2 regions of the Arthrobacter sp. NamB2 genome follow, and region 2 is predicted to be linked to the other one. Evidence: riboswitches for the same ligand, from Rfam matches in the RefSeq annotation. Region 2 holds a riboswitch; the other holds the start of a gene.
The links. A riboswitch is a leader RNA that binds a small molecule or an ion and turns the genes downstream of it on or off. The one in region 2 is predicted to bind thiamine pyrophosphate.

Region 1 (5,881 bases), on a different contig from region 2:
AAAGCCGTGGAAGTAAAGTAGCTGACCCTGCATGAATGCCTTTGAACAGCTTGCGCAGACCTTCTTCGACTGGGAGGCGATGGCCGCCGTCCTGCCGAACCTCCTGACGGTCGGACTGCCGAACACCCTGATCCTCGCCCTAGCCTCCGGCATCATCGGAACGGTCCTCGGAATGGTCCTCGCCATCATGGGGATCTCCCGCAACCGGGCCCTGCGCTGGGCGGCCCGCGTCTACACGGACATCTTCCGTGGCGTGCCGGCCGTGGTGATCATCCTGCTCATCGGCATCGGGCTCGGGCCGATCTTCCGGCAGCTCACGGGCAGCACCAGCCCGTTCCCCATGGGCATCCTCGCCCTGTCGCTCATGGCCGCGGCCTACATCGGGGAGATCTTCCGCTCCGGTATCCAGAGCGTCGAGAAGGGTCAGCTGGAGGCATCCCGTGCGCTCGGTTTCAGCTACCGTTCCTCGATGCAGCTCGTGGTGGTTCCCCAGGGCGTGCGGCGCGTGTTGCCCGCCCTGGTGAACCAGTTCATCGCCCTCATCAAGGAGTCCTCGCTCATCTACTTCCTCGGCCTCGTCGCCAGTGAACGCGAACTCTTCCGGGTGGGCAATGACGCGGCGAGCACCACGGGCAATTTGTCGCCGCTCATCGCGGCCGCCGTCCTGTACCTGTGCCTGACGATCCCGCTGACGCACCTGGTCAACTTCATCGACCACCGGCTGCGCATGGGCAAGAAGGAGAAGCCGGAACCGGACGAACTGGCCGCGAGGATCGGCGAAGGAGCGAAGGCGTGAAGACGATCGAATCGGGAACCCTGACGGGGAAGAACCTGCACCTGTCCTTCGGGTCCAACCATGTCCTGCGCGGCATCGACCTGCATGTGGAGCGCGGCACGACGGCGTCGGTGATCGGCCCGTCCGGCTCCGGCAAGTCGACACTCCTGCGCGTCCTGAACCGGCTGATCGAACCCGACCAGGGCGACATCCTGCTCGGCGGCCGGTCCGTCCTCAAGGACAACCCGGACGAGCTGCGCCGGCGCATCGGGATGGTCTTCCAGCAGTTCAACCTCTTTCCCCACAAGACCGTGGTGGACAACGTCTCGCTGGCGTTGCGCAAGCTCCGGAAGATGCCGGCGGACGAAGCGCGGGACAAGGCACTTGCGCAGCTGGACCTCGTGGGACTCAAGCACAAGGCCGACGTCCGGCCGGGCAACCTGTCCGGTGGACAGCAGCAGCGCGTCGCGATCGCGCGCGCACTGGCGATGGACCCGGAGGTCATGTTCTTCGACGAGGCGACCTCCGCTCTCGACCCGGAGCTGGTCAAGGGAGTCCTGGCCCTCATGGCGGACCTCGCCGCGGCCGGAATGACCATGGTCGTGGTGACCCACGAGATGGGCTTTTCCCGCAACGTCTCGGACACGGTCACCTTCATGGATGGCGGCGTCGTCGTGGAGTCCGGCCCTCCGGCCGCGATCTTCGACAATCCGCAGACACCCCGCCTGAAGTCGTTCCTCTCGGACGTCCTCTAGGCACCACGGCGGATCATCGCGCACCCCATCGAAGGACGGCGGTCGACCCGGTCAGGACAGGATGAAGTTCCACGTCCCGGCCAGGACGGCCGCCGTCACCGCGCCCGCAGCGATCAAAAGCCCGACGACGGCGACGACCGCGTCAAGCCGGGCGTAGGTACTCTCGCGTGCCCAGGTGCGCGTCCCGCCACCAAACCCGCGTGCCTCCATCGCCGTCGCGAGGCGGGTGGCCCTACGGATCGCCTGCACGATCAGCCCGAAGGACTGTCCCAGCAGGTTGCGCGTCCGGGCGACGATCGAGCCGTCCGACCCGATGCCGCGGGCGTGGCGGGCCAGCCCCAGCGTCTCCCACTGCTCCACGAGCAGGCCCGCGAGCCGTAGCGATGCCAGGCCGCCCAGGACGAAGCGGTGGGGCAGGTGGAGCTTCTGGGCCAGTGCGTCGGCGAGGTCGGTGGGGTCCGTGGTGAGGAGGATGAAGATCCCCGGCAGCGCGAGTGCCAATGCCCTCAGCCCGACGGCGATTCCGGCGGTGACGGACCCCTCGGTGAAGAGGAACGGGCCGACGTCGAGCAGGACATTTCCGGTCTTCTCGGCGAGCAGTGCCGTGCCGTAGGCGCCGATCACCGCGGCGACCAGCAGGGGCCAGATCCTCCGTGCCAGGCCCCACACACTGATGCCCAGCATCGGCATGAGCGCGAGTTCGCAGGCCAGGACCACCGCCGCGCTCACCCAGTCGATGCTCACGAGGAGGGCAAGGGTGATGGCGACGGCGGCGAACAGCTTGGAGACGGGGTTGGCCCGCACCAGCGTCCTCCCGGTCAGAACGGGTGTCAGGTAGTCGTTGCTCACTGCGCCACCAGCCGTCCCGCGCCATCCGCGATGCGCAGGGTCGCGCCGCCGAGCTCCGCGATGTACTCGGTGTCGTGGGTCACCGAGAGGACGGCGACGCCGTCGTGGATCAGTTCCCGCAGCAGGGTGACGAGCTCTGCCCAGGTTCCGGCGTCCTGCCCGAAGGTCGGTTCGTCGAGGATCAGGATCCGCGGTGCCGTGGCGAGCATCGTCGCCACGGACAGCCGGCGCTTCTCCCCACCGGACAGCGTGAAGGGATTGGCCTCCAGCAGGTGGGTGAGGCGAAGACGCTCGGCGATGTCGGCGGTGCGTCGTGGGTCGTCGTTCCCGCCGACCCTCCGCGGGCCGAACTCGAGTTCCTCGGACACCGTCGCGGTGAGGAACTGGTGCTCCGGCTCCTGGAAGACGGTCCCGATGCGCTGCACGAGCTGCGACGAGCGCCACCGGAAGGGGTCGGTGCCGGCCGTGCCGGCGAGGGTTTCCGACGCGTCGAGCCTTCCCGAACGCGGGCGGAGCAGACCGCCGAGGGTGAGGGCCGCCGTGGACTTCCCGGCACCGTTCGGCCCGGTGATGCTCAGGGCTTCCGCAGTCCGCACCTCGAGCCGGAGGCCCTCGACGGCGGCTGGCCCCCGCTTCGTCCGAGCGACGGTCAGGTCGCGGCTCGACAGCAGTACCTCCCCGCCTGTGCCCGGCAGGGGGCCGCCGACGGGAGGCTGCCAACCCGGGACCCACACGCCCGCCGCGGCCAGGCGGTCGCGCGTGCGTTCCTGACCCAGCACCGCTGCGGGCGCGCCGTCCGCGAGGACCCCTCCCCCGGCGTCGAGCACGATCACGCGGTCGACGACGTCTGCCCACACCGCGACCCGGTGCTCCACGACGACGAGCGTCGCCCCGGTGCGTTCGAGGACACGGACGACGGCGTCGCGCACCTCCAGCACGCCGTCGGGGTCGAGGTTCGCGGTGGGTTCATCGAGCAGGAGCAGCCCCGGTTCCATCGCGAGGACGGCAGCGAGCGCCAGGCGCTGCTTCTGCCCGCCGGACAGCGCAGTGGTCGGGTGATCGAGTGGAAGGTCCAGCCCGACGTCGTCGAGCGCGCGTCCCACGCGCTGCCAGATCTCGTCGCGGGGCACGGCGAGATTCTCGGCGGCGAAAGCGACCTCGTCACCCACCCGTGCCAGGACCACCTGCGTCTCAGGGTCCTGCAGCACCAGCCCTGCACGTCCCCGTGCGGCGGCGGGCGCGGCGTCGTCGAGCAGCAGCTCGCCCTCCTGCTCGCCTTCGTCGCTGGATCCCAGCACCCCTGCCAGCCCGTGCAGCACGGTGGACTTGCCGGCACCGGACGCGCCGAGAAGCAGCACCCGCTCCCCCGCCTGGATGTCGAGGTCGAGGTGGCGAGCCGCGAAAGCTCTGCGGCCGGCATGGCGCCAGCCCCAGCCCCGGGCACGGACGTGCACTGCTCCCGGGGCCGGAGCGTGCGCTGGTGTCACACGTCCGCCGTGCGGCCGGCCGCGAACGAGGACAGCACCCCGGTCTTCGCGAGTCCGCGCATCGCCAGCCAGGACAGCAGCCCTGCGATGACGACTCCCGAGATCGCGGCGAAAAGCGTGTATATGAGCTTGAACTCGATCGTCCAGAGCGCGTTGTACATGATGTTCTCGCTGATCGCGAGGGCGAGGCCTGCGACGAGGCCGGCGAGCAACGCCACGGGCAGGTTCCACTTCCGGTACAGGAACAGCAGGAAGACCAGTTCTGCCCCGAGTCCCTGGATGAGGCCGGACACCAGGACGAGGATGCCGAACTGCGTGCCGATGAGGGCCGATACCGCCGCTGCCAGCACTTCGCAGTAGAGCGCGGCTCCGGGCTTGCGGATGATGAGTCCGCCCAGCACACCGGCGATGAGCCATCCGCCGGAGTACAGGCCCGCCAGGGGCGGGAACCCTGCGGTGAGCAGGCTGATGCCGGAGTAGCCCGCGGACCAGGCGAAGAAGAGGACGCCGACGGCGACCGCGATGACCGAGGCCACCACGATGTCGACGACGCGCCACTGGCTTGAGCGCGGGGTGGTGCCCTTGAGGGCTGTTGGTGAAGCCATGATGATTCCTCCTGAGGTACAGGAGGGGATAGCGCGGGGCTGCAGCGGAGGCAGCGCACAGCACTCTGAGAACTCGACTCCCTTCGCCGGTACTAGCCGGATCAGGTTCGAGGGTCTGCGGCGGTCCGCACTCTCAGCGCCCGTTCCGCAGCCAGCTGCGGATCGGCGCTCCCCTGTCGTTTGTTGGTTGAGCGCTACCGATCCTACACCTGCTGCCTACTCCCTGCATGGCTCCTGAGCCGCGGTTAGGCTAGGCGCAGGACTATCGGATCAAAAGGAGAAACCATGCAAGTAGTGTTCAAATTGCTCGGTGTAGGCATGAGCGTCGGTGCCGGATACGTGGGGACGAAGCTCGTGGACTTCCTCTGGGAGAAGATCACGGGCGAGGCGCCCCCCAAGAGCAAGGACGGGCTGGAAAACACCCTGCGCTCCGCCCTGGTCTTCGCCATCATCTCCGGAGCCGTCAGCACCACCATCCAGGTGCTGACCAACCGCTCCACGCAGAGGGCGATCGAGCGATTCGCGAAGACCCGCGACCTTACCTGATACGCATCATCGGGAGGAGGGGCACGAGCCGTCGTGCCTCTCCTCCCTTTTCATGCCTCCTTCTCGGACTGCCATGGCAGCCCTTCGGGTCGCCGACAACCCCCTCGAGCGCGCAGTGGACCGGTGAGGGGTAGTGGGTCGTCCTGCTCCCGTACGGGCAGTGCGCTCGCAGGGATGACACCGTTCGCCTGCCGTTCCTACTCAGGGATGACGCGCCGGCCGCGCCATCGGCCTAGCGTTGAAGGGTCGGAAGAAGGAGGAGACATGCGGTTCGTCCACAGCAGGGCCCTCTGGTTCCTTGCCACCATCCTTGTCGTGACCCCGATCCTCGTCGCAGCACACACCGAGACCGGCCGGGCGCTGCAGTCCGCGGTCCTGTACAGCGTCGTGACGGCAGCGGCCATCGGGAGCCTGAACGCCTCGCTCCTGGGCCGGAAGCAGCCCGCCCGCCCGTAGCCCGTGGACTGCCGCAACGCGGAAGCAGGAATGACGAGAGGAAGTATCGCGCGGGATGACTGGCCTGTTCAGAGCCGGCCGAAAGCATCCGTTCCATGGGCCCGAAGATCCATCAGGATGGCGTAGGGAGCTCCTGCGACCAGGTCAGCAGCGCGCTCGAGAACATCGGCCACATGCCCGCACGGACTGTCGTGCCCTGCGCCCAGGTCAGGGGGGCCATGCCAAGGGCGATCATGCCGGGGCGGGCCCTGCCATTAGATGTTTTCGGGATCGTGATTGTTTGTGTGCCCCTAGCTCCATGCCGCGCTGAGCCGAGTCTACGGATAGAAGAAGGGCTCCGAGTAGGTGGCTGCCGGGCCTCTGGATTCCGGTCGCGGCCACGTGCAAGGACGACGGCGGCCGGCCCCT
Region 2 (5,881 bases):
TCACGGTACGCAAGCTCTGATCCGGCCGGTGCCGCCGGAATGCATGCCACGACTCCGGGGTTGCACACGGAACGGGACGCATCCGCTCGGGATGCGCGCCACCGTAGTCCCCACGCTCGAATGGGGAGTCTCGAGGAAGAGGAACCATGCCGAAAGCGATCTGGAACAACAGGGTCATCGCGGAGTCCACGGACACCGTGATGGTCGAGGGCAACCACTATTTCCCGCCGAACTCCATCTCGCAGGAGTTCTTCGCTCCCACGGACACCACCACGGTCTGCCACTGGAAAGGCACGGCGAGCTATTTCACCCTGACCGTGGACGGAGAGCAGAACAGGGACGCGGCGTGGAGCTACGCGGAGCCGAAAGAAGCGGCGGAGAACATCCGCGGTCACTACGCTTTCTGGAAAGGCGTGACAGTGACCGAATGACCCGCCGACCCATACCAGCCGTTCCAGCAGGCGCATCGTAGAAGGAGTCCTTTATGGAGTACCGGAAACTCGGCAACAGCGGCACCTCGGTGTCCCAACTGGCCCTTGGCACCATGACGTTCGGAGCGGAGTCGGACGAGGCAACCTCCTACGCCATCCTGTCCGGCTATGCGGCGGCCGGCGGAAACCTCATCGACACCGCCGACGTGTACACGGCGGGCGCCTCGGAGGAGATCATCGGGCGATGGCTCGCCAAGAACCCGTCCGAAAGGGACCGCATGGTGCTCGCGTCCAAGGGGCGGTTCCCCATGGGAGACGACGTGAACGACCTCGGCCTGTCGCGGCGCCACCTCCGCCGAGCGCTCGACGCGTCTCTGAGGAGACTCGGCGTGGACCACATCGACCTGTACCAGGTGCACTCCTGGGACCCGCTGACTCCACTCGAGGAGACCCTCGGGTTCCTCGACGAGGCGGTGGTCCAGGGCCGCATCGGTTACTACGGCTTCTCCAACTACACCGGCTGGCAACTCACCAAGGCCGTCATGATCGCTCGCCAGCGCGGCTATTCCCTGCCGGTGACGCTCCAGCCCCAGTACTCGCTGCTGGTGCGCGAGATCGAAGCGGAGATCGTCCCGGCCGTCCTGGATGCCGGAATGGGCATGCTTCCCTGGTCCCCCCTGGGCGGTGGCTGGCTGACGGGCAAGTATTCCCGCGACACCGAGCCCACCGGCGCCACTCGGCTCGGTGAGAACCCCCAGCGCGGCATGGAGGCCTGGGAGAAGCGCAACGCGCAGGACAGGACGTGGCGGATCATCGACACCGTGAGCGCAATCGCGGCGGAGCGGGGCGTCAACGCCTCGCACATCGCGCTTGCCTGGGTAGCGGCCCGGCCAGGCGTCACGTCCGTGATCCTCGGGGCGCGCACGCAGGAACAGCTGGCGGACAACTTGGCATCCTCCGACGTCGTCCTCACAGCCGATGAGCTGCGGCAACTCGACGACGTGAGCGCGCCGACCTTCGGCGACTACCCGTACGGACTGCCCGGGATCGAGCAGCGTAGCCGCCGCATCGACGGCGGCCGCTAGCCGACTTGGAAGCGGCCCGGTATCGGGTTATCGTTCGAGCAGCGACACGGGGTGTCCCTTCAGGGAAGGGGCTGAGATAAGACCCGTCGAACCTGATCCAGCTCATACTGGCGAAGGGATGTCCCGGCGTGCCCCTGGTTCCGCCTGTCCTTTCGCTCCATCCTGCGAGAGGCAGCCATGGCCCAATCATCCACCCACTCGTCCACGCGATCAGCCGGGGAGACACCGACGGAGCAGCTCGCCGATGCTCCCACGGCTGCATCCGTGCACCCCGCGTCCGTGAGCCCCGACCGGCCGGTCACCGCTGAAGCGTGCGCGGAGTTGCTCGGCGACCTGCGCCGAGCGGCGCCGCTGGTCCAGTGCGTCACCAACGCCGTCGTCACCAACTTCACCGCGAACGTCCTGCTCGCCCTCGGGGCGGCCCCTGCCATGGTGGACATCCCCGGAGAGGCCGCCCAGTTCGCACCCGTCGCGTCGGGTGTGCTCGTCAATCTGGGCACGCCCACGGAGTCACAGCGCGCCGCCATGCTCGAGGCGGCCGAGGCCTCCCTGATAGCAGGAACGCCCTGGGTCCTCGACCCGGTTGCTGTCGGCTTCCTGAGTGTCCGGACAGCGACTGCGCAGCGCCTCGTCACGTTCCGTCCCACCATCATCCGGGGGAACGCTTCTGAGATCATCGCCCTGGCCGGTTCTGGAGCGGGCGGACGTGGCGTCGACTCCCTCGATGAACCGGCCGCCGCCCTCGACGCCGCCCGACTGCTCGGCTCGAGGCACGGCTCGGTCGTCGCGGTCTCCGGCGCCGTCGATGCCGTCGTCGCCCCCGATGGTGCTGTTGTCCGGGTGGCCAACGGCAGCGCGATGCTGACGCGCGTCACCGGTGGCGGCTGTGCCCTCGGCGCCGTGATGGCGGCCTTCGCCTCCCTCACTCCGGATGCGCTCCTCGCCGCGACGGCCGCAACCGCCGCCTACACCCTCGCCGCCGAGCGTGCCGCCAGCACGGCGGCAGGACCGGGGACCTTCGCCCCGCACTTCCTCGACGCGCTCGCCGCGATCACGCCGGCCGACGTCGTGCAGGGCCTCAACCTCTCGGACGGGGACTGATGCCGCGGCCGGCCCCGCTCTCCTATCTGCCGCTCTACCTCGTGACCGACACCGCGCTGTGCGCTCCGCGGACGGTGCCGGACGTCGTCGCCGCAGCTGTCGCGGGTGGCGTCACCTGTGTCCAGGTGCGCGACAAACACGCCGGCGGGAGCGCCCTCCTCGATCTCCTCACGGCAGTGGCTGCCGCCGTCGGCGGCCGGGTTCCCGTGCTGATCGACGACAGGGTCGACGTCTACCTCGCGGCTCGCGAGCAGGGAGTGAGGGTCGACGGGGTGCACGTCGGGCAGTCCGACCTGCCCGCAGACGTGGTCCGCCGGATCATCGGTCCCGATGCCGTCGTCGGACTGAGCGCGGCGACAGGGGAGGAGTTCGCCCGCGCGCACGCCCTGCCACCCGGCACGGTGGACTACCTGGGGGTCGGGGCGGTGCACGCGACGGCGACGAAGCCGGATCATCCGTCGCCGCTCGGAGTGGACGGATTCGCCGCGCTCGTACGGGACGTGAGGCTGCCCTGCGTGGCGATCGGCGGCGTCAGCCGCGCGGACGTGGGGCCGCTGCGTCGGGCAGGGGCGGCAGGAGTCGCCGTGGTGTCGGCAATCTGTGCGTCAGCCGACCCGCGGAGTGCCGCGCAGGAGTTGCTCGGGGCCCGGAACTCCTGACGGTGTTCTCCCCGTCGCTAGCCGACGGCGGGCCCGACGGCAACCGGGAGAACTGGTGCTTGGCGAGCCTAGAATCCGGTGTGTGGCAACGAGGAGGACTGTGCTTGCCGGTGCGATGGTCGTGCCGCTCCTCGTGGCGGGAACGGCGTGTGAGGGAGGACCCATGGACAGCAGAAGGACTGCACCGGCGGCGGAGGATCCAGCGATCCTGTCAGCTCGTCCCGGTGCCACGGCTGCCGGCCCGGGCAGCATGACCGGAGTCCGTGCGCTAGGGGTGACGGCGGAGCGCGATCCGATCGTGTTCGTTCCCGAATCGCTGGCCACGGACGAGCAGGTTCCGCTCCTGGTCGCACTGCACGGAGCTGGAGGGGACGCGCAGGGTGGGTTGTCCTATCTCCGCGCGGCGGCAGAGCAACTCGGGATCGTCATTCTCGCCCCCGCGTCGCGAGGCGGTACCTGGGATGCCATCCGCGGGGGTTATGGCCCGGACACCGGTGTCATCGACAGGGCGCTTCACGAGGTCTTCTCCTTCGTCGCGGTGGATCCCGAGCGGATCGGCATTGCCGGTTTCTCCGATGGTGCGTCCTATGCGCTGGGGCTCGGACTCGCGAACGGGAATCTCTTCCGCAAGGTCGTCGCGTTCTCACCCGGATTCGTGCCCCAGGGCCCGGATCACGGTCAGCCCACCCTCTTTATCTCGCACGGCACCGAGGACTCTGTCCTGCCGATCGACGCCACGAGCAGGAAGGTCGTCCCAGCACTGAAACGCCGCGGCTACGACGTCGTCTACCGCGAGTTCGAGGGGCCGCACACCGTGCCTCCGGCCATCGCCGTCGAGGCCGGCCTCTGGCTCGACTGGACTCCCACGCCGATACCTTGACTCGGGGCGCCCGGCCTGACTGCCTACGATGGAACGATGAGCAATACGTGGCAGGGTGCTGCCGAACTGGCACTCGCCCTCGATCCGCCCTCGCACGACGCCGCTGCCGAGCTGGCCCGCGGAATAGCCCTGCTGCGCGAGGTCGCCGTCGGAGCCAGGCCCCCGACGCTGCGCCTCTACCGTCCGAGTCCCACTCTCGCCTTCGGCCAGCGGGATGCACGGCTGCCGGGCTTCGCGGAGGCCGCCGCGGCTTCCACCCGCCACGGCTTCGTGCCACTTGTGAGGCGGGCAGGGGGCCGTGCTGCCGCCTACCACCGGGGGTGCCTCGTGGTCGACCACATCGAGCCCGCGCCCGACGCCGTCCTCGGAACGAGGGCGCGCTTCGCTGCGTTCGGTGACTTCTTCGCCGGCGTGCTGAGCGACGTCGGGCTGGACGCGCGCGTGGGCGAGGTGCCGGGGGAGTACTGCCCGGGCGAGTACAGCGTCCATGGACGCTCCGGCGGCACGCCGGCCGTCAAACTCGTGGGGACGGCGCAGCGCGTCGTCGCAGGAGCGTGGTTGTTCTCGTCCGTGATCGTCGTCGAGGATTCCGTGCCGCTCCGCGCAGTCCTGGCCGATGTCTACTCCGCCCTCGGACTCGAGTGGCAGCCCTCGACGGCGGGCGCGGCCGAGGACCTTGCGCCGGGAGTGACCGTCGCCGTCGTGGAGGCCGCGCTGCTGAAGGCGTACGGCGCCGTCGTCGGATTCGGTGAAGCAAGGCCCACCAACCTCCCCTGACGGGAAGGCCGGTGTCCGGCCCCGGTCGGTCAGTGTCCGCGGGCGATCCAGGCCTCGAGGTGCGGAGCCTCGTCACCGATCGTCGTGCTGTCGCCATGCCCGGTCCGGACGATCGTGTCCGGTGGCAGGGTGAGCAGTCGAGTGCGGATGGACTCGATGATCGTGGGGAAGTCGCTGTACGAGCGACCCGTCGCCCCGGGTCCGCCCTGGAAGAGGGTGTCGCCGGTGAAGACGGTGCCCGCCTCCTCGAGCAGATAGCTGACGGAGCCGGGAGAGTGGCCCGGCGTGTGCAGCGCCGTCAGGGACACGCCGGCAACCTCGATGGTGTCGCCGTCGCCGATGGACTGGTCGGGGCTCAGCTCGGGGAACACCATGTCCCACAGTTCCCGGTCGCCCTCGTGCAGGTAGATCGGTGCGCGGACGGCGTCGAAGAGGTCGCCGACGGCGCGGATGTGGTCGTCGTGCGCGTGGGTCAGCAGGATCGCCCGTACAAGCCGCCCGTTGACCTGGTCGACGATCGCCGCGGCGTCGTGCGGGGCATCGATGATGACGCATTCTTCGTCGTCTCCCACGATCCACACGTTGTTGTCCACGTCCCAGGTGCCGCCGTCGAGCGAGAACGTCCCGGACGTGACGAGGTGCTCGATGCGCGCCGCCATCAGAGCTCCACCACCGATCGCAGGACCGCTCCGCCGTGCATCTTCTCGAAGGCTTCCTCCACCTGGTCGAGGCGGATGCGTTCGGTCACGAAGGCGTCGAGGTCGAGGTTGCCCTGGAGGTAGTGGCTCACGAGCATCGGGAAGTCGCGGCTCGGCAGGCAGTCGCCGTACCAGGAGGACTTCAGGGAGCCACCGCGACCGAAGACGTCGAGCAGCGGGAGCTCTATCGTCATGTCGGGAGTCGGGACGCCGACCAGTACCACGGTGCCGGCGAGGTCGCGAGCGTAGA

Region 1: another riboswitch for thiamine pyrophosphate. It lies ahead of FDK12_RS15315 (ECF transporter S component); the one in region 2 lies ahead of thiM (hydroxyethylthiazole kinase).

What each region holds. Positions count from the first base shown of each region.
Region 1 covers NZ_SZWI01000010.1:39,070-44,950, forward strand. Annotated here, with positions in the region: gene FDK12_RS14675 (ABC transporter substrate-binding protein) at 1-21, shown strand, start outside; gene FDK12_RS14680 (amino acid ABC transporter permease) at 32-796, shown strand; gene FDK12_RS14685 (amino acid ABC transporter ATP-binding protein) at 793-1,530, shown strand; gene FDK12_RS14690 (energy-coupling factor transporter transmembrane component T family protein) at 1,582-2,379, opposite strand; gene FDK12_RS14695 (ABC transporter ATP-binding protein) at 2,376-3,866, opposite strand; gene FDK12_RS15315 (ECF transporter S component) at 3,863-4,471, opposite strand; TPP riboswitch at 4,533-4,656, opposite strand; gene FDK12_RS14700 (DUF4235 domain-containing protein) at 4,757-5,017, shown strand; gene FDK12_RS14705 (hypothetical protein) at 5,282-5,473, shown strand.
Region 2 covers NZ_SZWI01000004.1:94,832-100,712, reverse strand. Annotated here, with positions in the region: gene FDK12_RS09185 (thioesterase family protein) at 1-20, shown strand, start outside; gene FDK12_RS09180 (DUF427 domain-containing protein) at 147-431, shown strand; gene FDK12_RS09175 (aldo/keto reductase) at 485-1,516, shown strand; TPP riboswitch at 1,554-1,652, shown strand; gene thiM (hydroxyethylthiazole kinase) at 1,694-2,617, shown strand; gene thiE (thiamine phosphate synthase) at 2,617-3,276, shown strand; gene FDK12_RS09160 (alpha/beta hydrolase) at 3,359-4,156, shown strand; gene FDK12_RS09155 (biotin/lipoate A/B protein ligase family protein) at 4,193-4,933, shown strand; gene FDK12_RS09150 (MBL fold metallo-hydrolase) at 4,963-5,592, opposite strand; gene FDK12_RS09145 (S-(hydroxymethyl)mycothiol dehydrogenase) at 5,592-5,881, opposite strand, start outside.